DNA from 4 places in the Tritonibacter mobilis F1926 genome. Region 4 is predicted to be linked to each of the others. Evidence: riboswitches for the same ligand, from Rfam matches in the RefSeq annotation. Region 4 holds a riboswitch; each other region holds the start of a gene.

Region 1 (7,246 bases), on a different replicon from region 4:
TCTCTGCCACGCGGCCTATGGCGTCGGCCAAGGGGGTCAGAACCAGCGCACGCTTGCGGATCAGGTGCAGTACAGCCCGGCGCGCGGAACGCGGACCAAGCCCCGGCAGCTTGGCCATCAATGCGATCAATGCCTCGATATCACTGTTGTCCTGCGCCGCCATGGTGCCGTCCCGTTCTGCTTCTGTTCAACTAGGCCGTATCGCACCCGGAAGTGCAAGCCCTGCCTGCTCATTCTGCGCGCTGCCACCGCGACGACATGAAAAAAGGCGACCCTTAGGCCGCCTGATCTCCGCATGTCACCTGCCTTAGAATGGCAGTTTCATGTCCTTGGGCAGGCCGAGGCCGTCGGTCAGCTTGGTCATCTCTTCCTGCGCGCGCTCTGCCGCTTTGGTTTGCGCGTCTTTCACGGCGGCAAGGATCAGGTCCTCAACCACTTCCTTGTCGTCGCCGTTAAAGATCGACGGGTCGATGTCGAGCGACTTCAGATCACCCTTGGCGCTGGCTGTGGCCTTGACCAGACCTGCGCCCGCTTCGCCCACAACCATGATGTTGTGCAGCTTTTCCTGCATTTCACCCATCTTGGATTGCATTTCCTGGGCTTTTTTCATCATCCCGGCCATATCGCCGAGGCCTCCGAGGCCTTTGAACATATCCTATCACTCCTGATGTCAGGTTTGCCTTGTTAGATACGTGCGCGACCCCGCGCAGGCAAGGGTAAAGCCGGTAAAGGCCCGTCGCATTCTTATATGTTCAGCTGCGCTTCATCCCTGATGCGCGCGAAACCGCTCCCGATAGGCACCGGGGGTGAGGCCGGTCACGGATTTGAAGGCGCGAGCAAAGGCGGGCACATCGCGATAGCCTACGTCCCATGCGATCTGCGCGATGCTGTCCTGCCCGCGCTCCAGCGCGCCGCGTGCCTTCTCTACCCGCAGTGCTTGCAGGTAGGTGGCGGGAGGCAGTCCGGTGGCGGCAGTGAAGTGGCGCACAAAGGATCGCTCAGATAGGTTTGCGACCGCTGCCAAGGTCGGTACGGTCAGAGGCATGCCATAGTGACGATCCATGTGACGCTGCGCGGCCAGGACCGGCATGTTGCCATGGTGTCGCGGGGGCGCAAAGCTGGAATAGGCACGTTGCTCCCGCCCACTTGGGTCGATCAGCAGGTGGCGGGCCAGGCGCGTGACCATTTCCGCCCCATACCAGCGCCCCGTCAGATGCAGGCCGAGATCGGTCCACGCCATCAGCCCTCCGGCGGTGATCACATCATGGTCGTCCACAAGGATATGCTCCGGTGCGAGGCGCACATCTGGAAATGCCTGTCGAAACTCCGCCTCCAGTGCCCAATGGGTGGTGGCAGGTCGGTGATCCAGTAGCCCGGCCTGCCCAAGCCAGAACGCGCCGGCGCAGACAGAGCAGGCCAGCGCGCCTTGGGCATGTTGTTGCGCCGCCCAATCCACCAGTGGATGATCGGGGGCAGGGCGGGTGTCCTCAATCGAGGGTACAAACACGAAGGCCGCAACCGGTTTTGAAGGCAGGGCATCCCAAGAGCAGATTTGCAGATCCAGCGCTCGGCTGCTGGGGCTGAGCCGCGGGATCAGGGCAAATAGATCGGCCAATCCCCAGAGCGCGGCGCGCTGCGCACCCGGAGCGTCGATCAGAACAACAGGGTTGTTTGGCGTACTCTGCATATAGACAGGCATATGCGCCAAGTGTGGCGGTGGTCAAGTTGTGCCAGTCTGACCCATGCGACACGTGCAAAGGAGAAGACAGATGCCAAAAATCGCCCTGATACTGATTGATATTCAGAACGACTATTTTCCCGGTGGTGACTGGGAATTGCACGAGATGACCGCCGCCAGCGCGCAGGCCGCAGAGCTCTTGCGGGCGGTACGGGCGCAAGGCGATCTGGTTGTGCATATCCGGCACGAAAATCCAAATCCCGATGCGCCGTTCTTTCGCACTGGCTCAAAGGGGGCGGAAATACATGCCTCGGTTCTGCCGCGAGACGGGGAGGCGGTGTTGACCAAACATAGGCCCAACAGCTTTCACGGCACCCGCTTGCAGGAGCTGCTGCAAGACGCCGAAGTCGAAGAGGTGATCCTATGCGGGGCGATGAGCCAGATGTGCGTGGACGCCACCGCGCGGGCCGCAGCAGATTTTGGCTTTGCCGTGACCATTGCCGAGGATGCCTGCGCCGCCCGCGCCGTTGAATTCGGCGGTGTGTCTGTGTCCGCTGAACAGGTCCACGCTGCATTTATGGCCCCATTGGCGATGGGTTACGCCAAGGTGGTCAAAGCGGCGGAGGTGCTGCGCTGATCTCAGGGCAGGAGCCGGGCATGGACGGGCTCACAGAAGCCTAGCCATGACAGGGTTTATTCCTCAAACGGATCCCACTCATCCTCGACTTCAGGCAGGGCCTCGGCCTGAACTTCAGCGGCCAGTTCTTCCTGCGTGCGGATCTTGGTGATCTTCGCCTTGGGGAAATTCTGGAGCACCGCCTGCACCAGAGGGTGCGCAGAGGCTTCTGCACGCAGGGCGTTTTCGGCAGCGTCACGCAGTTCCGCAATCGTTGGCGCATCACCATCTGGGGCAATGGAGACCACCCAGCGGCTTCCGGTCCAGTTTTGCAAGGCAGTGCCGATGCGGGCAGCGAGGTCCTGCGGTGCATTTGCGGCGGGGGTGAACGTGATGCGGCCCGGTTGATACGACACCAGCCGCACGCCGCCCTCGACCTCGACCAGCAGCTTCACATCGCGGTGTTTGCGGATCAGTTCGATCACATGTTCAAAACTCGGATAGCGCGCCAAGGCGCTGTCCACACGCGGCGCAAGCGCTGCCATTTGCCCGCCACTTGCCGACATAGTGTGCCCCCCATTGGGGCCACCGCCGGGGGCGCCCTGCGGCGGGGCGGGGGCGTAAGCCGGAGCCCCGCCCCCCCCGCCCGCCGCAGGCGACCCCATGCCTTGCATGGGGTGTCCCCCACCCGGACCACCTGGATGTGGCGGTGGGGGGGTGTCCTGCAGTTTGCGAACCAGTTCCTCGGGCGAGGGCAGATCGGCCACATGGGTCAGGCGGATCACAGCCATCTCTGCCGCCATCATCGCATTGGGTGCGGCGGCGACTTCCTCGAGCGCCTTGAGCAGCATCTGCCACATGCGCGTCAGCACCCGCATCGGCAGGCGGCTGGCCATATCCTGTCCACGGGCCCGCTCATCCGGGCTGATGGTCGGATCTTCTGCCGCATCGGGGGTGATCTTTACCACCGACACCCAATGGGTGATCTCGGCCAGATCGCGCAGCACCGCCATCGGGTCCGCGCCCTCGGCATATTGACCGGACAGCTCCGTCAGGGCCGCCGCCGCATCGCCGCGCAGGATCATATCCATCAGATCCAGCACCCGGCCCCGGTCCGCAAGACCGAGCATCGCGCGCACCTGATCCGCTGTGGTCTCCCCCGCACCATGGCTGATTGCCTGATCCAGCAGTGAGGTCGCATCCCGTGCGGAACCTTCTGCCGCGCGGGTAATCAGCGCCAGCGCATCTTCGGCGATCTCGGCTTTCTCATTGGTGGCGATCCGGCGCAGCAGATCGATCATCACCTCCGGCTCGATCCGGCGCAAGTCAAACCGCTGACAGCGCGACAGCACCGTCACCGGCACCTTGCGGATTTCGGTGGTGGCAAAGATGAATTTCACATGCGCCGGTGGCTCTTCAAGCGTCTTCAACAGCGCGTTGAAAGCAGAGGTTGACAGCATGTGGACCTCATCAATGATGTAGATCTTGTAGCGGGCCGAAGCCGCGCGATAGGCCACACTGTCGATGATCTCGCGGATGTCACCCACACCGGTGCGCGAAGCGGCATCCATCTCCATCACATCCACATGGCGACCTTCCATGATCGCCACGCAATGTTCGCATTTGCCGCAGGGCTCCGTGGTCGGGCCGCCCTGACCGTCCTCCCCGATGCAGTTCATGCCCTTGGCGATGATCCGCGCGGTGGTGGTTTTACCGGTGCCGCGAATACCTGTCATAATGAAGGCCTGCGCGATGCGATCTGCGGCAAAGGCGTTCTTCAGCGTGCGCACCATCGCGTCCTGACCGACCAGATCGGCAAAGGTCTCGGGCCGATACTTGCGTGCCAGAACCTGATATTGTCCGCTTTGCGGTGCGCTGGAGGTCTCGGGGCTGTGCTCGCTCATGAGGGCCTTTCGGATGGTCTTTGAGGGCGCGCCGCTGGATTCGCGAGCCACGCCAATGATCCTGTGCAAACTAAGCGCCGCTGTCCGCTTCGTCCACCGCTGTTGCACGGGAACCCGGCAGAATGGGGGAGGTGACAGAAAAGGCTACCTGTCTGAGACTTGGCGGGGTTAAGATAGCGTGAAGGTATCGCGGAAATTACGCCGCGCCTCCCGGGGGGGGGAGAGTAAATGGTGAGTGCTACGAATATGCAGCCGCAGTCGGCTGTGCAGACCCTATCGCTTCACGCGCTGTCGTTTGGGGACGGTATATTGGCGCTGAGCCGCGCGCCCGGCGCTGGGGGGGATTACGCGGGTGATTTGCGTTTGATTCGTGAATGGCGCCCGTCGATGGTGATTTCGATGACCACGCGGGTGGAGCATGTGATTCTCGGTGTTGAGAACCTGGGCACGGATATACAGGGCCTCGGCAGCCGCTGGTTCCATATGCCGGTCGAGGATTATCAAATCCCCACCGCAGAGATGGACGAACACTGGCAACACATCAGCACGATGGCCCGTCAGGCCATGTCCGGTGGTGGCCGGGTTCTGGTCCACTGCCGGGGAGGCTGCGGTCGATCCGGCATGGCGGTGCTGCGGTTGATGATCGAAAGCGGCGAGTCTGCCGAGGCAGCGCTCAGCCGCCTCAGAACTCTGCGGCCCTGCGCCGTCGAGACAGACGCACAAATGGCGTGGGCCTTTGGCAGAAGGTCCCCGACCTGAACTGAAGGCTGCGCTGAGCGTCAGACCTCAGCGCGCTGATCCCGATAGCTGCGCACAGGTCGCGCCTCGCCAAAGGCGCGCGGAATCTCTGATACACATGTGCTGCTCATCGTGTTGGCATCACTGGACAACATCGCATCGGCGAACCGATCCAGCGTTTCGGTCTTGGTCGATGAGGTTACGTCACAGAACACTCGAATGCGGCTGTGGTTGGCGGCAAAACGCGCAGGGCAGGCTTTCTCGCATCCATCTAGGCGGCTTTCTCCACTGATTTCAAAATCTTCCTGTGTCAGTGGGCGCGCGCTATCGAGCGCCTGTGCCAAGGCTTTCAGCATCCGTTGTGCGGCCGGGCAGGGGCGCCCCAGATGCATACATGTGGTCGACACAAATTCATGTGATCGCTGTTGGTCCATTCTCTGCGTGCCCTCCGCACCAAGATAGTTGTGACGGGGGCAAGATGAGAGACTTCGGGCGAGACATTGCCCCTCAATGGTGGGCAAGAGAGATCAGCCGTCAGACCTCCTCCAGGACACCCCGCCCGGTTTCAGGTTCGTATCATTGATGGCAGGTCTCCTGACTTGCGGGTCATCGCGTACCGGCCCTTCCCGATCCCATCGGCCAATGTGGCCGTGACGGATCAGTGGTCTTGCCGGGGTACTCGCCGCCTACAGTTGCGGGGGCAGTCACGGACTTGGCGGGGCATATGCCCGAACCTCACCGTATTCCCTCTTCATTCCGTCCTCGGATAGAGAAACGAAAACCATCTCAAGAAGAGGTAGCGAGCGCGCTGCCGACTCGTCAACAAAGATCTTGCTGCACGTGCAAAATCACCCCTGCGGTTCGATTGTGTTTTGGAGGTGTGGGTAAACGCCTAGAGACAAAAAAACCCGCCAGAGGCGGGGCTTTTTATAAAGTGAGAGGTTGGACATCGACCCAAGCGGGGCTCGTTGTGGCTGCTTCCTTCCGGACCTGACCAGGTTGGCGAGGCGCTTGCCCGCGCCAACCCCTCGAATCCCGATATAGGGAAGTGACGATACAATGACAACCCGCAGCCTGGGCGATTTCCTGACCCTATGCGCGTGTGAAGGAAGGCAGAGGTCTACCGTGAAGGTGTAGTTGAGGCGGTGGGTGCAATCCAAAAGGTTGCCTTGGCATCCTCGACATCGCAATGGCTGAGGTACTCGGCGCTTATCACGACGCCCTTTGATGATGCGCAGCTCTAAATGGTGCCACTCAGAGCTGCAGCTTCAACGCCACAAAGCCTGTATCCAGTTCGGTCGCGCTTTGGGCGACGTCATCAGGCAATTCATGCAGGTGGCGGTGCACGCCGGGGCCTGTGACGGCAATCGCCTCCACGCCGAGGTTCGGACGGATGCGCCACGGATAGGGTGCCGCTGCCAATGGATCTGCCGCTAGGGTCGACGTCACATAGGCCCCGACAGTGTCGCGGATCATCTGAGGTGGCAGCGAGAGAGCCTGCGCCTGATCAAGCATACGAAAGTTGCCGCCTCCGCTGCTGCGGTAGCTGTTGAAGGCAACTGCGAACCTCTGGGCAGGTTGCAAAGGGTGCCCGTGCCAGCGCAGATTTCTGATACGGCTTGCCGCGTCGTTTAAGAGGCGTCCATCGGCATCAAAACGTGCCGTTGCTGTCGGGTCGATTTCATACTCCAGGCCGAAGATCACATCGAAGTTGTGTCCGGCCCGCGCAGGATTTGCCAGCAGGCGGTCAGGAGCATTGGGCTCCAACTGATTAAACAGCCCTGCCGACATGTCCAACCAGTCCCGCAGTTGCTGTGCGTCAACGATAATGCAGCGCAATTCGTTTGGATAAATGTAGATGTCGGCCACATGGCGGCGCGAAATCTCTCCTGCGGGCACATCGGTGTAATTGAGCGGCCCCGCGCGCCCACCAAATTTAGCCGGTGCGACTGCCGACAAAAGCGGCAGGTCGGCGAATTCTGATTTTGCAAGGGTCGGGCGAACAGCAGCGGCCTGCGCCGCGGCGGTGAGAGCGAGTGCGCGATCCTCGCCAAAATAGGTAAAATAGGAGTGGTGTGGCTGTGCGAGCGTGCCAACATTTGTGGCCATATCGGCGCGGGTGCGCTGATGAATGTCGCTCAGGGCGTTAACCAGTTCTGGTGCCTCCGGGACCACTGGCACGAGACCATCGCGGGTCTGATGTGCAACCGGGCGCAGGGCGCAATCTCCCTGCGTGACACGCCAGCCTTGCGGGGTGCGGACCAGGTCGAGGTCGATCACCCCGAGATGTGAGCCACTGGAGCCAGGCAT
Region 2 (7,246 bases), on a different replicon from region 4:
GTATCAAGCACGTAGCGCGCGTGAGTTTTATGATCGCGTTTCAGCAGTTGCTCTGAATGCGCGTGAATTCTCGCAACGGTGTCATTGTAGTTCAAAAAGAAAAATACGCCGAAAGACACCCCCGAAACCAAACAAACGACGAGGGCGACTTTGAGCTTAATCGATAGTCCTTGTGGCGACACGGCCGTCACCTTTCTTTAGAGGGATTGACCCAGATGTCTGCCGCCGCGTCGCAAATATCCGCAGCGGTTGAGGTCACATACTCACTGAATGCGCTTGCGAAGTTCGTTCACGGTCAGCCGACGACCAGCACCAACGACACTTTCGAGATCGTCCATAAAGACAACGAGATCTTTTGCGCCGCGTTCAAACATTGACAGGTTGGCAAGAAGTGTCGGGTCGATGTTATCATCGCTCCGGGCCTGCATCTTCACTGCGCGCACGCCCATCATGCTGCGACGCAAAAGCTCTCGCATCTCCGGACCACAACTGACCATGAAACGTTCGAAAATCGACTTCAATTCGCTTTCCGAGCTACGCGCCTCTGACAACGCACCATAGAGCGCCCGACGCTCAATTGCAGAGGTCACAGATTTGATCAGTGCATCGACCGTCAGCTCATCTTTGACGATATAATCCGCGCAACCGCGACGCATCGCCTCGACTGCGATATGGTAGTCGACCGAGGAGGTCAGCATGATGGGAACCGCGTTCACCTGCTCTTCGTGGGCGAGGAGAATACCCAAAGCATCCAACCCCGTATCCATCCCAAGATTATGGTCGATGAAGACCAAATCATATGTTTCCACTGCGAGGCATTCTCGCATCTCGTCAAGGTTTGCGGCTTCGGTGAAATCCACCATTAAACCGGCTTTACGACAGGTTTTAAGCAATCGCATTCTGTCGATTTCATCGTCATCAATGGAAAGGACATTCAGTAAAATTGGCTTTGACTGAGATGTCACCGCGAAGTCGTGGATGTTTGATTTCGACATGTATTGACCTTTTACTCATAAAACACTGCTGCACACACCCGCAGCATTTGGATCAGCCATTCCCACCAAGGGTAGCATTTCACAGCTGATCACCTAAAAAGAAAATCTTGTCGAATTGAATTAATGAACCCCTTCAATCACTGAAGAAGGCAAGGATATATTCTATTTTGATGATGTTTTTTGTGCGTATTTTGCGCCCATTTCAAAACAGTGAAATGGGCGCAAAAAATTTAACCCGCTAAGCTCGGAAGCCAGAGAACAATAGCTGGGAAGGCCACCAAGAGCGCAATTGTCACCGCATCCGCAATGAAGAACGGGATCACCCCGCGGAACACATCCTGCACCGACAGGTCATCACGCACGCCTGCCACCACAAAACAGTTCAGGCCAATGGGAGGCGTGATCAGGCAGAACTCGGCCATCTTCACAACCAAAATACCAAACCAGATTGCGCACATAGGACCGGACATCCCAAACGCTGAATCCGCGGCCGAGACCATTTCCCCGCCATTCAGCGCCATAACCGCCGGATACACAACCGGGAGTGTCAAAAGCAGCATGCCGATTGCATCCATGAACATGCCAAGCACTGCGTAAGCCAAGAGAATACAGATCAGGATAAGCATCGGCGGCGCTGAAAGTGACGAAATCCAATCCGCAAACGCATGTGGCAGGTCCGCAAAGCCTAGGAAACGCACGTAGATCAAAACGCCCCAAATGATCGTGAAAATCATGATCGTGAGTTTTGCCGTTTCAAGCAACGCATCCAGCAACTCTCGCAGACGCATACCGCGCAAGAGCGCCATAATGAATACGATGAACGCCCCCACTGCGCCACCTTCTGTCGGCGTGCCCCAAGCCTCTCCGAAGGGGTTGTACACAAAGAAGATAATGATCACCACAACCGCAAGGATCGGTAAGGCCGGGGGAAGCGACACCAACCGCTCTCGCCATGTAAACCCTGTGACCGGCGGGCCTACGGATTTGAAAATCATCGCGATTGCCACGATCAGGCCTGCGTAAACCACGGCGGAAAACGCACCGGGAATAAACCCAGCGAGCAACAGTTTGCCCACGTCCTGTTCCACGATGATGGCGTAGATCACCAAAATGGCGGATGGTGGGATCAGCGACGCCAGTGTCCCGCCTGCGGCCACAACACCCGCCGCGAAGCGTTTGTTGTAGCCAACCGCCAGCATTTCAGGGATGCCAATACGCGCGAAGACCGCAGCGGTTGCGACCGATGCACCCGAAACAGCAGCAAAACCGGCGGTGGCAAAGACGGTCGAAACCGCAAGTCCGCCCGGCACCCACGCGATCCAACGTTTTGCGGCCTCAAACAACGCGGTGGTCAGGCGCGCGTAATAGGCAAGATAGCCAATCAGAATGAATGTTGGGATCAAACTGAGCGCTTGGCTGGACACTTTTGAGTGTGGCACTTGGCCAGCAATTTTCACACTAATTTCAACGGCTTTGCCAAAGCGTGCTGGATCATAGTCAAATCCGTTCCAACGCAGCCAGACGAGGCCTACAAACCCTGCCAATCCTGCAGCAAACGCGACGCGCATACCGAGGACAACAAGAAACATCATCCCGGCAGTCACCCAGAGCCCAATCTCTATATCGCTCATTTACCTACCTCCTTCAGCTGCTCGGCTTCGGCGGCGGCTTGTTCTGCAACGGATTGAATGAGCGGAACTGCGGGCGGGCTTTGTATACCAAGCACAAATGCGCGCGCGTAAGCCGCCATTTGCAAGAGTAAACGTGCCGTCAGCACAGACAGCGCTACTGGAACCACAAGTTTTGAGGGCCAGATGGGCAGGCCGATGTCGATTGAACTGTCGCGTGAACATAAGGGACGCGCGCAATCAAAAGACCGATCGAAATGCGCCCATGATCCCCAGACAAGCGCCACGACCAGCACCAACATGCAAAACACAGTGATAAATTCGAACAGCCAGAGGGCACGTCCCTGCAAACGACCCACAAGAATGTCCATCCGGATATGTGCGCCCTCTCGCTGCACGTAAGAGACGCCCAAGATCGCAATAAGGGGCATCAAGGCTTCGATATAGTCGACATATCCCGGCAGCGGACCATCCATCAAACCGATCTTGTCAAGAAACGGCGCGAGGAACGTGCGGTCCAATTGGCGTCCCGCAACGGAGTACGCCGCCAGAAACATAAGCGAAAACGCGGCAAGCCCGCTTAGGATTGCGGTTGCCCTTTCGATTGGCAAAAGGGTCCTGTCCAACTTTGATATGATGCTGGAATCACTCAGCACGGTTGATGAACCTGCCATACCTTCCCCCGATATCTGAAAATGAGCTCAAGACACGCGGAGGCCCGAACCATTGGGTCCGGGCCCTACGTGATCGAGAGAAGATCAGCTGCCGCTGCGCTGATCTGCAAGTGTTTTTTGCACGAGGTCATAGAGCTCCTGCCCCGGCAGACCCTGCGCTTCCATGTCTTTAATCCAGGCCTCACGGATTGGATCTGCAGCTTTGGAACGGAACTCCGCCAAGACCTCATCAGAGATCTCTACTTTTTCGACGCCTTTTTCCTCAAGCACCGCATCCCACTTTTTCAACAGCTCTCCGTAGTTCGCCAGATAATGATCCAGCGCTTCCGGAACAGAACTGTCCAGCGCTTCGCGCTCTGCGTCCGAGAGGCTTTCATATGCGTCGATGTTCACGACGACCGGGCAATTTACGGTGCCGGGGTTCAGGTTCGCCGTCCACCAATCCGCACGGTTGATCGTGCCAAAGCTCAAGTGAGCGTGCTGCGCGAAGGAAACCGTGTCTACAACACCCGACTCCATCGCTTGATAGGCTTCTGTCGCGGTAACAGATGTCGGGACAGCCCCAACGGCCTTGAAGGCTTCGCCGATACCACCGGTTGCACGCACTCGCATGCCCTCGAATTCAGCCAGTTCGTCGCGAACCTCACCCGTGCCAACGATGTTGTACTGCGGCATCGGCGAGGTCATCAGCAGCTTTGCGTTCCACTGAGCCATCTCATCCGCAGCAGCCGGGTGATTGTAAACGGCGCTGGAGATTGCAACTTCTTCCTCGAGGTTGGAGACGCCAAGGAAAGGCAGTTCCAGCACAGTAATCACGCGGTTCTTGTCGCGGTGATAGCCCGCACAAAATTGCGCCATCTCAAACGCACCGATGGAGATCCCATCGAGGTTTTCACGGTTCTTTGACAAGCCACCATAGCTGATATTCATGGTGAACTCGCCGTTGGTTTTCTCAGAAACAAGTTCTGCGAGCTTTTCAACATGCTCGGTAAAGGCGCGGCGCTTGCCCCAGACCGAGACATTCCATTCTGTCGCCATGGCTTCTGCAGCAAAGGCGAAGCTCAAGGACGCAAGAGCGGTAAGTCCCAAGAATTTTTTCATATTTTCCTCCCCAGTCGGATTTTTGATGTCTGGTTATGCGGGGCAGGATCACCAAATTGGGCCGCTTTGCCAACCCCAAAGTTCGCATACTCAATGTTGCCGCAGCCGATTGATTTCACCGACAAGACCGCACGGCACATGCTGTGATCTATTTCGAACCGTGCTGAGGTATACCGTTTCGCTACCCTCGGTATTTTTCACCCACCGCGACATGGCTTGTCTCGAACACATTAAACAATGTCGCAAATCGCAGATCCAATTCGTCAAATCTCGATACAACTTTGAATCACGAGGTGCCGTCTGGGCTTGCGCAGACGGAGAATTGGGAAGCCGGTGCGATTCCGGCGCTGCCCCCGCAACGGTCATGAGACTTGCGGGCGCGACATCTGGCCACTGGGAGGAGGAAACCCGGGAAGGCGTCGCGCTCCGACCAGTTGGTCAGTCTCTCAGCCCGGAAACCAGCCTCAGCAGATATCGTCAACCGCGGGCGGCGGTTTGGGCATCTTCAAAGGACGCGGTTCCCTCCGCTGCGGCCTAATGGATACCCTTTGCCGTACGCACCCCCAACCAACTGCAAAACGCGCTGTCATCGACCGCGTTGCGCGGCAGGAGAGTCAGGAAATGAACCGCAATATCAGTGCGCTGATCGCAAGTCACAATCCGGGTCACGCCCTTGCGCAGGCATTTTATAATGATGCTGAAATCTTTCAGACTGATCTGCAGGAGATCTTTTACAAGGAATGGCTCTTTGCGATCCCGGCGTGCGAGCTGGAAAAGGCTGGCAGCTATGTCACCCATCAGGTTGGCAGCTACAATGTGATCATTGTGCGCGGCTCCGACAATGAGATCCGCGCCTTCCACAACTCCTGTCGCCATCGTGGCTCGGTGATCTGCAAGGCGAAAAAAGGCAACAACCCGAAGCTGGTCTGCCCCTATCACCAGTGGACCTACGAGCTCGACGGTCGCCTGCTCTGGGCTCGTGATATGGGACCAGATTTCGACGCCAGCAAACATGGCTTAAAAGTTGTACACTGCCGTGAGCTCGCCGGCTTGGTTTACATTTGCCTTGCAGATGACGCGCCAGATTTCGAACAGTTTGCCAATGTTGCCCGTCCGTATTTGGAAATCCATGATCTCTCGAATGCCAAGGTCGCCTTTGAAAGTTCGATCATTGAGAAGGGAAACTGGAAGCTCGTCTGGGAAAACAATCGCGAGTGCTATCACTGCGGCGGCAACCACCCTTCGCTGTGCCGCACGTTCCCAGATGATCCCTCCATCACAGGTATTGAGGGGGGCGAGACCCCGGCAAACCTGCAAGCGCATTTTGAGCGCTGCGAACAGGCCGGGATGCCCTCTACCTTTCAAATGAGTGAGGACGGCCAGTTTCGCGTCGCCCGCATGCCCCTGAAAGAGGGTGCCGAAAGCTATACGCTGGACGGCAAAACCGCAGTCCGCCGGTGGCTTGGGAAAGCAGCATTCGCAGATGCCGGGTCACTGCTGAAGTTTCACTATCCAACCACATGGAACCATTTTCTCGCCGATCATTCCATCGTGTTCCGGGTCACACCGATCAGCCCAACAGAAACCGAAGTCACCACCAAATGGCTGGTGAACAAGGATGCTGTCGAAGGGGTCGATTATGATCTGAAGCGGCTCACCGAGGTCTGGATCGCCACCAACGATGAGGACCGTGAGGTGGTAGAGTTCAATCAAATGGGCATCAATTCACCTGCCTATGAACCCGGCCCCTACTCCGAGGTGCAGGAAAGCGGCGTGTTGCAATTCGTCCAGTGGTACCTCGAAACCCTCAAACGTAACAGCGGCCCAACAGCTGTGGCGGCGGAGTAAACGATCATGCCGAGAAACAGCGAACGCGCGATCTGGAAAGATACGGAGATGCTGGAATGCGTCTCCATTATTCCCGAAATGGACAATACGGCGTCTTTCACCTTTAAGGCGCCCTCTGGTGCCCTTTTTGAATATGACCCCGGCCAGTTCATGACATTGGAGATCCCAGTTCCGGGTGGACCATTGCACCGGACCTACACGATCTCATCCTCGCCGTCGCGGCCGCGTAACATCACCATCACCGCCAAGGCCCAGCGCGATAGTATCGGAACACGCTGGATGCTGGACAACCTGCGCCCCGGCAGCCGGATCAAAGCGCTGGGTCCGGCAGGTCTGTTCACCAACGCCAACAGCTCGGCAAAGAAGTTCCTGTTTATCTCCGCAGGCTCTGGCATCACACCGATGATGTCGATGACGACAAACATGTGGGATGATGGCGACAACCTCGACATCGTCTTTGTCAATTGTGCCAAACGCCCCTCAGAGATCATCTTTCGCCAACGCTTGGAACAGATGGCAAGCCGATCTGAGGGTTTGGATCTGAAATTCGTGGTCGAAGAGCCTGACCCCTATCGGCCCTGGACAGGGTATCAGGGTGTCTTCAACCAGTTGATGCTTGGCCTCATGGCCCCGGACTATCTGGAACGCGAAGTCTACTGCTGCGGTCCAGAGCCCTTTATGCAAGCCGTGCGGGACGCGCTCGCAGGCCTCGGCTTTGATATGGAAAACTATCATCAAGAAAGCTTCCACGCACCGGTTGAAACCGCTGCAGAGCAACCTGACTTTGATGATGTGGTGCTGGACGATGAAACCAAGGTCGAGGTGACGTTCGAAACCTCTGGTGTTACCGCAAAGGTTGCGGAAACGGACACGATCCTTGCAGCAGCACGTGCAAATGGTTTGAATATCCCCTCCGGCTGCACCTTTGGTGTCTGCGGCACCTGCAAGGTTAAGAAAACCTCGGGCGAGGTTCACATGGTGCATAACGGTGGCATATCGG
Region 3 (7,246 bases), 1.1 Mb from region 4:
CCATCCTCAGAAATGCCCGCACGCGCATCCTGATGTGCGACGGCAGCAAATTCGACCGCTCCGCCCCCGTGCGCATCTGCGCCCTCGCGGAACTGGATTTTGTCATCACTGACCGCCCTGTTCCAGCAGATTTTGCCGAGGCCGCAGCCGCGTCCGGCACCCAAATCCTGATCGCAGACGGCGGCCCCGAAACCGAAAGCAGCGAAAATGACTGATACGCCCAAGACCTCCGACATCACCGATCTGTTCATCATCGGCGGCGGCATCAACGGCTGCGGCATTGCCCGCGACGCCGCCGGTCGCGGCCTCTCCGTGACATTGGCCGAAATGAACGACCTCGCCTCCGCCACCTCCTCGGCCTCGACCAAACTGTTCCACGGCGGCCTGCGCTATCTGGAATATTTCGAATTCCGTCTGGTGCGCGAGGCCCTGATCGAACGCGAGGTGCTGCTGCGCGCCATGCCGCATATCTCATGGCCGATGCGCTTCGTGCTGCCCTTCCACAAGGACATGCGGTTCGACAACACAACGCCGACCTCCAAACTGCTGACCACCTTCATGCCATGGATGAAAGGCCGCCGCCCGGCGTGGCTGATCCGGCTGGGTCTTTTCATGTACGACACACTCGGCAAACGCGGCATTCTGCCCGGCACTGCAACCGTGGACCTGACCACGGATGAGGCAGGCAAGCCCCTGAACTCCAAATTCAAAAAGGCGTTTGAATATTCCGACTGCTGGGTCGAAGACGCCCGCCTCGTGGTGCTGAACGCCCGCGACGCCGAGGCCCGCGGCGCCGAGATCATGACCCGCACCGAGGTTGTGAATGCCACCCGCCACGCGGATCACTGGGAAATCCACCTGAAGGATCTGGCCACCGGTGCAGAAACCACCCGCCGCGCAAAAATGCTGGTGAACGCAGGTGGTCCATGGGTGGCCGATGTGCTGCGCCAGAAGCTCGGCCAAAACAGCCGCGAAAACGTGCGCCTCGTGCGCGGCAGCCATATCGTGGTACCAAAACTCTACGACCACGGGCGCTGCTATTTCTTCCAAGGGCAGGACGGGCGCATCATCTTTGCCATTCCCTATGAGGAGGATTTCACCCTCATCGGCACCACCGACGCTGATCACCCCGATCCCGAGACCAAACCCATCTGCACCGAGGAAGAGCAGGACTATCTGGTCAAATTCGCGTCGAACTATTTTGACACACCCGTGACACGCGACCAGATCGTCTGGACCTATTCCGGCGTGCGGCCCCTTTATGATGACGGCGCCAGCTCCGCCTCTGCCGCGACACGCGAATATGTGCTGACGCTCGACAAGACACAGGCCCCGCTCCTCAATGTGTTTGGCGGCAAGATCACCACCTACCGCAAACTTGCCGAGGCGGCGCTGGATAGAATCAACGAGGTCTTCCCAAGCCTGCCGTCGGAGTGGACCGCAGGTGTGCCCCTGCCCGGCGGCGATTTCCCGGTCGAAGATGTCGCCCGCTTGCGCGAAAAATTGGCGCGCGAGTATCCCTTCCTGTCGGCCTACGCCACCCGCCGCCTGATCCGCGCCTATGGCACCGAGGCCTGGGCCATTCTGGGCGACGCCAAGGCGCAGAGCGATCTGGGCCAGAGCTTCGGCGCGACCATCACGGCCCGCGAACTTGACTGGGCGATTGCCCGAGAATGGGTGCGCACGGGCGAGGATTTCCTGTGGCGGCGCACAAAACTCGGCCTGCGTTTGGACCCTGATGCGCGCACTGCGGTCGACGCTTATATCAAATCCCGCGTCACCGACTAACAAAACAGACTGACAAAAGAGAGGGGCACAACGCCCCTCCCTCTTCTAACTCAAAATATCCCGGAGCGCGAGGCAGCGCCTCGCATCCCCGCTCACGACACACGCTGAGGTTTCAGAACTCCACGCCTTTCTGAGCCTTGATGCCAGCCCGGAACGGGTGCTTCACCTGCGCCATCTCGGTCACAAGATCGGCGATCTCGATCAGTTCTTCCTTCGCGTTGCGCCCGGTCAGCACCACATGGGTCATCGGCGGCTTATGCTCGACGAGGAACTCCAGAACCTCCTGCAAATCCAGATACTCATAGCGCAGCGCGATGTTGATCTCATCGAGTAGCACCATGGTGTTCTTCTCATCGAGGATCATCTCCTTGGCCTTTTCCCAGCCCGCGCGGGCTGCCGCAATATCGCGGGCCTTATCTTGCGTTTCCCACGTAAACCCCTCGCCCATCGCGTAGAACTGGCACAGATCCGAGAAATTCTCCTCAATCAACGTGCGCTCGCCGGTCTGCCACGCGCCCTTGATGAACTGCACCACCGCCGAGGGCATGCCATGGGCGATGCAGCGCATGATCATGCCGAATCCCGAGGACGACTTGCCCTTGCCGGGGCCGGTGTGAACGATGATGAGACCTTTTTCGCCATCTTTGGTTTTCATCATCCGATCACGGGCGGCCTTTTTCTTTGCCATCTTTGAGGCATGGCGTGCCGCTTCTTCGTCGGAGATGTCGGTTTCGCTACTTGCGTTGGTCTGGTCGCTCACGGGGTCGCTCCTGCTGTTTGGCCCCATGTCTTGACAAAGAGTGCCCCCATGGCGCAAGGGATTTTCGTTGGTTCCCGAAGGTGACACCCTTCGGGCGAAGAGGGAATGTGACAAGGCACGCCGCAGCGCGCCCCAAGCACAGCCGCCCCCGCGACCGTGACCGGAGAGGTCTCCCGACGCCACTGGCGCACCCCTAGGGGCGGCACCGGGAAGGCGGGACGACCGTCAGCGCCCCACCCGGGTCTGGCATCCGCAAGCCGGGAGACCTGCCAGCGTGTGTGAAACCGGCGGACGGGGTGTGCCGCGACCGGTTGAGGGCCTGCCACACGTGGCACGCGCCCCCATCTGGCCTGCCCCGCCTCGCCGCTGAGGAGGAGAAAAGGCCGCATGGGAGAGACCCCCAGCCAGAGCCCGGAGCCGGTTGTCCTGACCGTCTGCACCACCTGTCGCCAGACCGGCAGCGATCCCGAAGCCATGCGCCCCGGCCGCATCCTTGCCGACCGTCTTGCAGGCAGCGCGCTGCCCGAAGGCGTCACCGTGCGCGGGGTCGAGTGCCTTTCGGCCTGCTCGCGGTCCTGCACGTTGCATCTCTCCGGTGGCCCTGCCCGCTGGAGCTATATCTACGGTGATCTCGATCCGGATGCCCATCTTGAGGATATCCTCGCCGGTGCTGCGGCTTATGCGGCGACCGAGGATGGGTTTGTGCCATGGCGCGAACGCCCGGTGGTGTTTCGCAAACAATCCATCGCCCGCATTCCGCCCGTCTCCATGCCGAGCGTTGCGCTGACCCCGACACCCGCACCCGAGCGTCACGACTCTTCCAGTGACACCCCAGACACGCCTGCCACCGAGCTTGCGCAGGATTGACCCGAAAGGCCCATTTCACATGACCACATTGAACAAGATCCCCGTCACCGTCATCACCGGCTTTCTGGGGGCTGGCAAAACCACTCTGATCCGTCACCTGATGCAGAACCCGCAGGGCAAGCGCCTCGCGGTGGTGGTGAATGAGTTTGGCACCGCCGGTGTTGATGGCGACATCCTGAAATCCTGTGCCGATGACAATTGCCCGGCGGAAAACATCATGGAACTCGCCAATGGCTGCATCTGCTGCACCGTGGCCGATGATTTCATCCCCACCATCGAGAGCCTGATGGCGCTGCCCGAGCCGCCCGAGCATATCGTCATTGAGACCTCCGGTCTGGCGCTACCGAAACCGCTCCTCAAAGCCTTTGACTGGCCCGCCATCCGCTCGCGCATCACCGTCGACGGGGTGATCGCCCTGGCCGATGCCGAGGCCGTCGCCAAGGGCCAGTTCGCCCCCGACCTGGACGCCGTGCAGGCCCAGCGCGAGGCGGACGAGAGCCTTGATCACGAAACACCGCTGTCCGAGGTCTTCGAGGACCAGATCTCCTGCGCCGATATCGTGCTGTTGTCCAAGGCGGATCTGGCCGGCGAGGCGGGCGTCGAGAAGGCCCGCGCGGTGATCGAAGCCGAGGCCCCGCGCAAGCTGCCGATCCTGCCAATGACCGAAGGGGTGATCGATCCCCGCGTGATCCTGGGTCTGGGCGCTGCCGCCGAAGACGACCTCGACGCGCGCCCAAGCCACCATGACGGCCACCACGATCATGAACATGACGATTTTGAGTCCATCGTGGTCGAAATGGGCGAAGTCTCCGATCCCGAAGACCTGCAAAAACGGATCATCGAGATGGCCCGCGCCCGCAACATCCTGCGGGTGAAGGGCTATGTGGCCGTGGAAGGAAAACCAATGCGAATGCTCGTACAAGCGGTGGGTGAACGTCTGCGCGCGCAATACGACCAACCCTGGGGCGCGCAGCCGCGCAAGACCCAGCTGGTGGTGATCGCCGAGCATGATAACATCGACACAGCAGGCATCCACGCCGACCTCGGGGCCTGAGTTTCAACACCAAGGGCGCTGACCTCTCGCCGTGAGGTCCCGCCCGACCCTCCCCCCCGGGAGGGCGCTTCGCACCCACCCGGGGTCAGACGCTGCCCTCTCCGATTTGAACGAAGCGGACCAACCTCATGCACGTCGTCTTCCGCGAAAGCCACGGGCTCGGAGAAACAGACACCCCCTATGACGTCGGGCAGACCCCCGGCGATCTGGTGGTGCTGTCCTTTTCCGACAGCGATCTCGGCGCATTCGCGGCGGGCTGGCATCGCGCGGACGGCAAACTCCCCTCCACTCGGCTTGCCAATCTGGTGGCGCTCAAACACCCGCTCTCGGTCGATGTCTACGCCGAACAGACCTTAGAGGGCGCAAAGGGTGTCTTGGTCCGGCTGATCGGTGGCGAGAGCTATTGGTCCTATGGTTTGGCCACGCTTCAGGATCTGGCACGGCGCAAGGGCATTGCGCTGGCGATCCTGCCCGCCGACGGTCAGGAAGATCCGCGCCTTGATGAGCTGTCCACCCTGCCGGTTTCCACCCTGCGCCGCCTTCAGGCGCTGTGCGATGCGGGCGGTGCTGTCGCCGCGCAGGCGGCACTGGCGCAACTGGCGCTGGCCTCTGGCCTTTATGCCAGCCCGGTGATCGGCAAGAAAACCGTGCCGGATTTCGGGTTCTACGACCCCGACCGGGGCGCGCTGGATGCCCTGCCCGAGATCGACAAGCCCTTGGTGCTGGTCAGTTTCTATCGCTCTTATCTGACGTCTGCCGACACCGCCCCTGTGGATGCAATAATCCATAGCCTGCGCGCGCGCGGGTATGCCGCCTATGGGGTCTTCGCGCCGAGCCTCAAGGTCCCCGACGCGGTCGACTGGCTGCGCGCAGAACTGCCCGCCCTGAGCCCCGCCGCACTCATCAACGCGACCGCCTTTTCCGCGCAGGGACGCGATGGCAGCGCCTCTCCCCTGAGCCTCACGGGCTGTCCGGTGTTTCAGGTGGCGCTGTCCACGGCCCGGCGCAAGGATTGGGATCTGGCGGATCGCGGCTTGTCGCCTGCGGATCTGGCCATGCATGTGGTCCTGCCAGAGGTGGACGGTCGGCTGTTTGCCGGTGTTGTCAGCTTCAAATCCCCCACCAAACGCGATCCCGATCTGGAATATTCCCGTTTCACCCACCGCGCCGATCCGGAGCGAGTTGAGGCGGCGCTGGATCGCATCGAGGCGCATCTACGGCTCGCCCGCCAAACACCTGCCGACAAACGCCTTGCGCTGGTGCTCTCGACCTATCCGGGGCGCGATTACAACCTCGCTCACGCGGTGGGGCTGGACGCGCTGGCCTCAACGTCTGAGATTTTGCGCGCCCTTGCGACCGAGGGCTATGACGTCACCGCCGAGGCAGACCTTGGCGCGCGGCTCTCGGATGAAACGCTGACATGGCCGCTCTCGGACTATCTCGCAGCACTCGCCCACCTGCCCGCCAGCTTGCGCGCGGATCTCACCGCGGCTTGGGGCGCGCCCGTGCAAGACCCCGCGATCAGGGACGGCCTCGTGCACTTTCGCGCGCTGCGTGCGGGTAAGGCACTGGTCGCGCTGCAACCCGAACGCGGTGACGTGCAATCCCGCGATGACGACTATCACGACCTCGACCGCACGCCGCGCCATGGCTACGTCGCCTTCTATCTCTGGCTCCAAAGGCAAACGGATGTGCTGGTGCATGTGGGTGCCCATGGCACGCTGGAGTGGCTGCCGGGCAAGGCGGTGGCACTCTCGGGGCAGTGCTGGCCCGAGGTGCTGGCGGGGGATCTGCCGGTCATCTATCCGTTTATCGTCAATGATCCGGGCGAGGCCGCGCAGGCCAAGCGTCGCATCGGTGCCATCACGTTGGGCCACATGCCGCCACCTTTGGCACAGACCACGCTGCTCGACGGGATGACCCGCCTGGAAAGCCTTCTGGATGAATATTCCACAGCCGACGGGCTTGATCCTGCGCGCCGTGACCGGCTGATCGCCGACATCCGTGCCGAGGCACAGGGCACCGGCGTCGAAGACGACCTGGGCATCCCCGCCGACGCCTCGGCGGCAGAGGCCATCACCCGCATCGACCGCTTTGTCTGCGACATCAAGGAAAGCCAATACGGCGAAGGTTTGCATATCTTTGGTCAGGGCGATCACGGCGCGGCAGAGCTGCGCGGGGTGCTGGACGCGCTGGCGGGCAAGCTGGTCTCCCCCGGCCCGTCTGGCTCGCCCTACCGGGGGCGCTCGGATGTGATGCCCACGGGGCGCAACCTCTTTACCACCGATCCCCGCGCGGTGCCGTCGCGGGCGGCGCAGGCGCAAGGGGTCAAGCTGGCGGAAGAGCTGCTGCGCCGCCACCTGCAGGACCATGGCGACTGGCCGAAGGGTTTGGTGGTGGACCTCTGGGGCTCTGCCACCATGCGCACGGCGGGCGAGGAATTTGCCATGGCGCTGCATCTTGCGGGTCTTGCCCCACAATGGGACGCAGGATCAGAGCGGGTTTCGGGCTTTGAGATCATCCCGCTGGCCCTTTTGGGCCGTCCGCGCATCGACGTGACGCTTCGGGTCTCCGGCCTGTTTCGCGACGTGTTTCCCGGCCTTGCCCAAATGTTCGAGGCCGCCGCTGCCGCGTTGAGCGCCCGCGATGAGGACTCAGGCGACAACCCCTACCTCAAGACCACACCACGCGTCTTTGGCCCCAAGCCCGGACTATACGGCCTTGGCATGACCCAGCATCTTGATGACTACTCCGAAGAGGCCCGCGCGGCAGCGGGC
Region 4 (7,246 bases):
CGATGGGCACCACCTGTCCGGGGATCAACACGCGTGATGCGATATCGGCGGCGATCAGGAACACCGCACCTGCAAGGGCAGTCGCTGGCACCAGCCGCACATGGCGCGGTCCCACAACGTAGCGCATGGCATGCGGGATCACGAGACCGACAAAACCGATGGACCCCACAAGGCTCACCATGGCGGCGGTCATCAGTGTCACAGCTCCGATCAGGGCGATTTGCACCCGGCGCACCGGTATGCCCAACGCGGCCGCCGAGGTCGCACCAAAGGAAAACGCATCCATGGCTCGGGCGAACCAAAGGCAGACGAAAAACCCTAAAACCGCTGTAGGCACCGCGAGTGACACATCCGGCCAGCGCACACCAGACAGGTTCCCGAGCAGCCAGAACATGATCCCGCGGGCCTGTTCGGCATTTGCCGACTTGGCGATCAGAAAAGACGTGACCGCATTGAATAATTGCGACCCGGCTATCCCGGCAAGAACCAGTTGTGCGGGGCCACCCCCGGCGGCGCGCGCCAATAATGATACAACACCAAAGGCCAATGCCGCGCCGATAAAAGAACCTGTCGAGATCCCCAAGAGACCGCCGCCGACTCCTAAGACAGTCACGGTAACCGCTCCGGCGCCAGCCCCGGCTGAGACACCAAGCAAATAAGGATCGGCCAGCGCATTGCGCACCAGCGATTGCAGCACCACGCCCGAAAGCGCCAGCCCGGCGCCGCAGGCTGCCGCGACCAAGGTCCGGGGGAGCCGGTAGCTCCAGATGATACCGGCATCAATGGGATCGATTACATAGCCTGCATCCCACAGGTTATTGGCAAGCGCCGCCGCCACCGTGGGGATAGGTAGCGGCGTCTCTCCAATAATGACGCCAGCCAGAATGGCCAGCGTCAAGACGGCAATCCCCGGCACGCCCCACAGCGTGACACGTCGATGCAGGGGGCGGGTGAGTACCGCGTCGCTCATCACTGATCCAATGCGGGCAGTGCTTCGGCCAGCGTTTCCAGCGCCGAGATATTGCGGATCGAGGGATCCATCGCATGGGCATCAAGGATCACGATACGGTCATTTTTCACCGCATCCATCTGGCTGGCAACCGGATCGGTGCGCAGGAACTCCAGCTTTTTCTCAACATCGTCGGCCTCAAAGCGGCGGCGTTCCATACGGGCGACCACAATCACCGACGGATTGGCGCGCGCGATGGTTTCCCAGCTGACGGTCGGCCATTCCTCATTGCTTTCGATGACGTTCCGCAGGCCGAGGGCCTCCATCATGTAGGCGGGTGCGCCAGCTTGCCCGGCGACATAAGGGTCGATGTCCATCTCCGCCGAGGAGAACCAGAACACCGCAGAGCTATCAGTCAGATCAAGCGCCTTGGCGGTCTCGATCGCGGCGGTTTCGCGGGCTTTGAGGCTCGCTACCAGCTCTGTGCCGCGCTCGGGAATATTGAATATCTGCGCCATTTCTTCGATGCCGCGATAGACGCTGCTCATTTCATACATCTCAAGGCGGGTGCCATCGGACCCCTTGGTGTTGTCTTTGCCCACACAATCGGCAGGCAGGACGTAGGTCGGGATGCCAAGGTCAGAGAATTGCTCGCGCGTGGCAACGATACCCTGCGGGCCGACATGCCACTCATACTGAACGCTCACCAGACCGGGGCGCTTGGCAACAACGTTCTCAAAACTGGGATCATTGTCCGCAAGACGCTCAACCCCGGCGTTCAGTTCTTCAAATTCGGGGAGCACCTTGGTGAACCAGACCGAAGTGCCGGTGACCTTTTCGCCCAGACCCAGCGCGTACAGAACCTCTGTTGCGGCCTGACCAACGGTCACCGTTGTTTCGGGGGCTTTGTCAAAGGTGACTTCCGATCCGCAATTTTCGAGCGTGAGCGGATAGGTGGTGTCAGCCTGCGCGGCAAGGCCAAGACCGGTGGCGCAAAGAGCGCTCGCCAGAAGGAATTTCGGATACATGGATCAACTCCGGTATGTGATGGACCCGGAGAAAGAGAGGATATGCCGCTTCAGAACTGGACCACCGACCGGACGGCAATGGCCCGTATCCTTGATCTGGCTATGATCCGCGTCAACTTTGCTGCTGACAACGTGCATTCGACACCTCCTCAGACACCCCGTCCGAGCCAAGTTGCAAAACAGATGTCGGCAGGTCTCCTGACTGGCGTTTCATCGTGTCGGCGGGCCTTCCCACAGCCAAGGCTGCAGTGGCAGTTCGCCGACGCTCCGCGCCTACAGTTGCGGGGGCAGTTCCGGTTCACCAAAGAATGGTGGCGGATTCCCTATTATTTCCAAATGGAAACCGACGCGCGATTGTTAAGGAGGATCTTAGCGTTCGGCAATAGCCTTTCCCACCGTCCCTCGGGCAGGGGCAAACGCACGCCCAAAAGATCCCGCCGTGTCGCCAGCCCAGCAGAGCGAGCGTCTGAACCAGCGTGATCCTGCGGTGACGCATTGCTGCGAGAAAGCGGCTCGAGATGACTTGTGGAGGTGCTCCCGAGCCGGGTAGGGTCTTGATCCAATATGAACGCAAATCCCACGCCCTCAACTCCCAGCGCACCGCCCGACGCCAGCGGTGAAAACCCGCGATTGACGGTTGAGATTTTTGTGCAGCCGGGGTTTTCGCATATCGAGCTGTCCTCGATCCTTGCGGTGTTTGAGGCCGCAAATGCGCTGGAAGCAGGCACATGGTTTTCATGGCGGATCACCTCTGACAGTCCGGGTGTCGTGACGGGCACTGCGGGAATGATGATCCGGGCGGAACCGGCAATTGGGCTGCAATATCTGCAAGATGTGCTCTTTGTCATCGGCGGGCGCAACTGCAGCGGCGGCAGCTGGCTGGCGCGTGCGCGTGCAATGCAAAAGCTGCGTCGCCCGGCCTTTTTGCTGTCAGATGCGGCAACCGCCTATATCCGTCGGTCCGCGCCCTTGTCGGGTCCGGCCACAACCCATTGGCAAGATCTGCGCGCGCTGCGGGAGGCCGGAGAATACCCAACGCTCACAGATCGCTTGGTGGAGGATAACGCAGGTCTCCTGACCTCTGCCGGGGGCGGTTACAGTGCCGAATTGGTGGTGCGCTACCTGTCGCAGATCCTCGCACCGCAACATTGCGCCGAACTGGCAAGCGTGCTGATGATCGACACCGCACGGGGCTATTCTGGTGAACAGCCCCAAGGGGCTGCCCGCAATACCAACCTCCTTGAGGCCCGTTTGGTACGTGCCATGGCCATCATGGAAGAGTTCATCGAACATCCGCTCCCCACGGCTGAGATTGCCGAGCGTGCCGGGATCTCTGTGCGCCATCTGGAACGGTTGTTCCTGACGCATCTCAACACCACCCCGGCCAAGCACTACATGCAGTTGCGGCTGAAACTGGCCAACAAGCTCATCACGGACACGAACCTTCCCATCGCAGAGATTGCCTTTGCCAGTGGCTTTGCCTCGTCAACATCGCTCTCTCGTGCGTATCGGCGTGAGTACAACATGACCCCCTATCAGGTGCGCGCGCGCGACCGTGCGGGGGCGGGGCTGCGCTCCGACTAGGGAGAGCGCAACAACCTGCGCGAATGGCACGAGCGCACACAAGGCTTTGAATTCCGGCTCAGCCTTCGTATTGGTGACATAGAGAGAGGCCCCGCAATTGAGGCGAAGGGTGCTCCATTCCCGACAGGCAAAAGGACAAGGCGATGAAAGACAATCCGATCTCTCCGACGATTCCACTGGATCAGGACGGTGTGCACCACGGGTTTCTAAAGCTGCCTTACAGCCGGGATGACAGCGCGTGGGGGTCCGTGATGATCCCGATCACGGTGATCCAGAACGGCACGGGCAAAACCGCGCTTTTGACCGGAGCCAACCACGGCGACGAATATGAAGGCCCCGTGGCGCTGCAAGAGCTTGCCGCCACCACCCGCGCCGAGGATGTCACCGGGCGGCTGATTATCGTGCCCTATTTCAACTATCCTGCCTTTCGCGCCAGCGCGCGCACCTCGCCCATCGATCGGGGCAACCTGAACCGCGCGTTTCCGGGCCGCCCCGATGGCACGGTCACTGAAAAGATTGCCGATTATTTCCAACGCACCCTCCTGCCGATGGCGGATGTGGCGGTGGATTTTCACTCTGGCGGCAAAACGCTGGATTTTGTGCCCTTCGCTGCAGCGCATATCCTTGAGGACAAGGGCCTTCAGGAGGCCTGCTACGCCGCGATGCAGGCCTTTAACGCGCCTTACTCCGTGCAACTTTTAGAGATCGACAGCGAAGGCATGTACGACACCGCAGTTGAGGACATGGGCAAGGTTCTGGTTACAACAGAGTTGGGCGGCGGCGGCATGTCCACCGCGCGCAGCAATGCCATCGCCAAGAAAGGCCTGCGCAATGTGTTGATCCATTTCGGAATTTTTCAGGGCGAGATGCAGATTGATCCTTCGCTGACGCTCGATATGCCGGATGGGGATTGTTTCCTGTTCAGCGAGCACGACGGTCTTTTTGAGATCATGGTCGACCTTGGCGATCATGTGCAAAAGGGCGATGTGGTCGCCCGCGTCTGGTCGCCCGACCGCACCGGGCAGGCCCCCGTGGAATACCGCGCCCGCCGCAGTGGCGTGCTGATCAGCCGCCATTTCCCCGGCATGATAAAACCCGGTGACTGCGCCGCCGTGATCGGTGTGGTCGAGGGCTGACATGCATCTGGATCAGCGCGACCTCGATATCCTCCGCATTCTGTCCCGCGATGGCCGCATCACCAAGGCAGCACTGGCCGATCAGGTGGGCCTGTCGCCCACGCCTTGCTGGGAACGCCTGAAGAAGCTGGAAAAGGCCGGGCTGATCGAAGGCTATAACGCCCGCATCAACCTCAAGAAAATCGCACCGCACGTCACCGTCTTTGTGGCGGCCGAGCTTGCGGATCACACGGCGGCAAGCTTTCAGTCCTTTGAGGCCGCCATGCAGCGCTATGATGAGGTGGTTGCCTGCTGGGCGCTGGGCGGTGGCTTTGATTATCTGTTGCAGATCGTTACCTGCGATATCGATGCCTACCAGCGGCTGATCGACGCGATGCTTGATGCGCGCATCGGTCTTAGCCGCTATTTCACCTATATTGTGACCAAACCCGTAAAGGGCGCGGGCGTGCCGCCTCTCGAAATCCTGCTGCAGGGCAGTTGAATCCTCTGCCCACCCGGCAAACTTCAGTCACATCTTCTGAAAACACCCTGCACACTCTTCCTGAGACTTTCAGGAGGAGCAGACATGTCGTTATCGGCCCTGTCCGCGCGTGCGGAGATCAGTGACAAATCGCTAGTGCGCTCGTTTTCCTACATAAATGGGAAATGGTGTGCCTCATCCAATGGCGAGGTTGTCGCGGTTCATGACCCGGCCACCGGGGATTTCATCGGTGATGTGACCGCGATGACGGCAGAGGATTCCTCTGCCGCGGTGGATGCGGCGCATGCCGCATTTGCCAGTTGGGCATTGATGCTGCCGCAGGACCGTTGCGCCATCCTGCGTCGCTGGTTTGAATTGATGATCGAACACAAAGAAGACCTCGCCCGCCTGATGGTGCTGGAGCAGGGCAAGCCCCTCTCTGAGGCACGCGGCGAGATCGATTATGGCGCGGCCTTTGTCGAATTCTATGCCGAGGAATCCAAACGCCCCAATATCGAGGGTGTCACCAGCCATTTGCCCGATGCCGAGGTGGAACTGTGGCGCGAGCCTGTGGGCGTGGCCGCATTGATCACGCCGTGGAACTTTCCGTCCGCGATGCTGACCCGCAAGGCCGCAGCCGCGCTGGCGGCAGGCTGCACTGTTGTGGCGCATCCTTCTGGTGAAACACCTTTCAGCGCGCTGGCGTTGGCCGAGCTTGCCGAACGCGCGGGCATCCCCAAGGGCGTATTCAACGTGGTTACGGGCAAGGCCCCGGTGGTGGTTGAGCCATGGACACGGGACACCCGCGTGCGGGCCTTGTCGTTCACCGGCTCGACCGAGGTGGGCAAGCTGCTCTATCGCCAGTCCGCCGAGACGGTGAAACGGCTGGTGATGGAACTGGGCGGTCATGCCCCGGTGATTGTCTTTAAGAACTGCGATCTTGACCGCGCGGTGGCTGAGACCATGAAGGCAAAATTTGCCACCTCCGGGCAGGATTGCCTCGGGGCCAACCGCATCTTTGTTGAACGCGCCATCTATGACGAGTTCTGCACCCGCTTTGTTGCAGCGACGCAGGCGCTGACCGTGGGCAAGGGGATTGATGATCCCGACATCGGTCCCCTGATGAACGAAAAAGCGGTGCAAAAACAGGAACAACACGTGGCCGACGCGCTGGAAAAGGGGGCGACCCTCGCCTGTGGTGGCAAACGCCACGCGCTGGGGCCGCTGTTTTATGAACCCACCGTGTTGACCGATGTGCCCGCAGATGCGGCCATTCTGCACGAGGAGACCTTTGGCCCGGTGGCGCCGATCACGCCGTTTGACACCGAGGATGAGGTGATCCAGCGTGCCAATGACAGCGAATATGGCCTCGTTGCCTATGTGCACAGTCATGACCCGCGCCGGATCTATCGCCTGAGCCGCGCGTTGCAGTTTGGCATGGTGGCGGTCAACCGCACCAAAGTCACCGGCGCGCCGATCCCCTTTGGCGGCACCAAACAGTCCGGCATGGGGCGCGAGGGCGCACGGCTGGGCATGGAAGAATTTACCGAGGTCAAATACGTCTGCCGCGACTGGGCGTAACCCTCGAATGATACGAGATTTTCCACCCCGCGGGTGGAGCACGGAAATAGGAAGGACATGAAATGCTGAAGAACGATCAACTGGACCAATGGGACCGCGACAACTTCTTTCACCCCTCGACCCATCTGGCGCAGCACGCGCGCGGTGAGAGCGCAAACCGGGTGATCAAGACCGCCTCCGGCGTCTTTATCGAGGACCGCGACGGCACCAAGCTGTTGGACGCATTCGCCGGGCTTTACTGCGTCAACGTCGGCTATGGCCGTCAGGAGATTGCCGAGGCGATCGCCGATCAGGCGCGCGAGCTGGCCTATTATCATTCTTACGTGGGCCACGGTACCGAGGCGTCTATCACGCTGGCGAAGATGATCCTGGATCGCGCGCCCAAGAATATGTCAAAGGTCTACTTCGGCCTTGGCGGCTCGGACGCCAATGAAACCAACGTCAAACTGATCTGGTACTACAACAACATCCTTGGCCGCCCCGAAAAGAAGAAAATCATCTCGCGCTG

What was found. Region 4 has a riboswitch for cobalamin ahead of K529_RS13170 (ABC transporter substrate-binding protein). Riboswitches for the same ligand answer to the same signal wherever they lie in the genome.
Positions count from the first base shown of each region.
Region 1: it holds a riboswitch for cobalamin, as region 4 does, so the genes downstream of both, K529_RS18275 (hypothetical protein) here and K529_RS13170 (ABC transporter substrate-binding protein) in region 4, are expected to answer to the same signal.
Region 2: it holds a riboswitch for cobalamin, as region 4 does, so the genes downstream of both, K529_RS20175 (aromatic ring-hydroxylating oxygenase subunit alpha) here and K529_RS13170 (ABC transporter substrate-binding protein) in region 4, are expected to answer to the same signal.
Region 3: it holds a riboswitch for cobalamin, as region 4 does, so the genes downstream of both, K529_RS02820 (DUF1636 family protein) here and K529_RS13170 (ABC transporter substrate-binding protein) in region 4, are expected to answer to the same signal.

Region 1 covers NZ_CP015231.1:586,860-594,105, reverse strand. The annotation lists gene recR (recombination mediator RecR) at 1-163, opposite strand, end outside; gene K529_RS18300 (YbaB/EbfC family nucleoid-associated protein) at 308-652, opposite strand; gene K529_RS18295 (GlxA family transcriptional regulator) at 764-1,687, opposite strand; gene K529_RS18290 (cysteine hydrolase family protein) at 1,770-2,315, shown strand; gene K529_RS18285 (DNA polymerase III subunit gamma/tau) at 2,372-4,198, opposite strand; gene K529_RS18280 (protein-tyrosine phosphatase family protein) at 4,427-4,957, shown strand; gene K529_RS18275 (hypothetical protein) at 4,978-5,370, opposite strand; cobalamin riboswitch at 5,504-5,737, opposite strand; RNA gene ffs (signal recognition particle sRNA small type) at 5,869-5,967, opposite strand; gene K529_RS18265 (5'-nucleotidase C-terminal domain-containing protein) at 6,191-7,246, opposite strand, start outside.
Region 2 covers NZ_CP015231.1:1,000,092-1,007,337, reverse strand. The annotation lists gene K529_RS20200 (sensor histidine kinase) at 1-182, opposite strand, end outside; gene K529_RS20195 (response regulator) at 264-995, opposite strand; gene K529_RS20190 (TRAP transporter large permease) at 1,226-2,626, opposite strand; gene K529_RS20185 (TRAP transporter small permease subunit) at 2,623-3,297, opposite strand; gene K529_RS20180 (C4-dicarboxylate TRAP transporter substrate-binding protein) at 3,382-4,398, opposite strand; cobalamin riboswitch at 4,673-4,879, shown strand; gene K529_RS20175 (aromatic ring-hydroxylating oxygenase subunit alpha) at 5,020-6,246, shown strand; gene K529_RS20170 (hybrid-cluster NAD(P)-dependent oxidoreductase) at 6,253-7,246, shown strand, end outside.
Region 3 covers NZ_CP015230.1:594,873-602,118, reverse strand. The annotation lists gene K529_RS02835 (DeoR/GlpR family DNA-binding transcription regulator) at 1-215, shown strand, start outside; gene glpD (glycerol-3-phosphate dehydrogenase) at 208-1,788, shown strand; gene cobO (cob(I)yrinic acid a,c-diamide adenosyltransferase) at 1,901-2,575, opposite strand; cobalamin riboswitch at 2,600-2,836, shown strand; gene K529_RS02820 (DUF1636 family protein) at 2,936-3,415, shown strand; gene cobW (cobalamin biosynthesis protein CobW) at 3,435-4,469, shown strand; gene cobN (cobaltochelatase subunit CobN) at 4,598-7,246, shown strand, end outside.
Region 4 covers NZ_CP015230.1:2,787,398-2,794,643, reverse strand. The annotation lists gene K529_RS13175 (FecCD family ABC transporter permease) at 1-970, opposite strand, end outside; gene K529_RS13170 (ABC transporter substrate-binding protein) at 970-1,977, opposite strand; cobalamin riboswitch at 2,149-2,340, opposite strand; gene K529_RS13165 (GlxA family transcriptional regulator) at 2,542-3,561, shown strand; gene doeB (N(2)-acetyl-L-2,4-diaminobutanoate deacetylase DoeB) at 3,705-4,697, shown strand; gene K529_RS13155 (Lrp/AsnC family transcriptional regulator) at 4,699-5,178, shown strand; gene K529_RS13150 (NAD-dependent succinate-semialdehyde dehydrogenase) at 5,263-6,738, shown strand; gene K529_RS13145 (aspartate aminotransferase family protein) at 6,801-7,246, shown strand, end outside.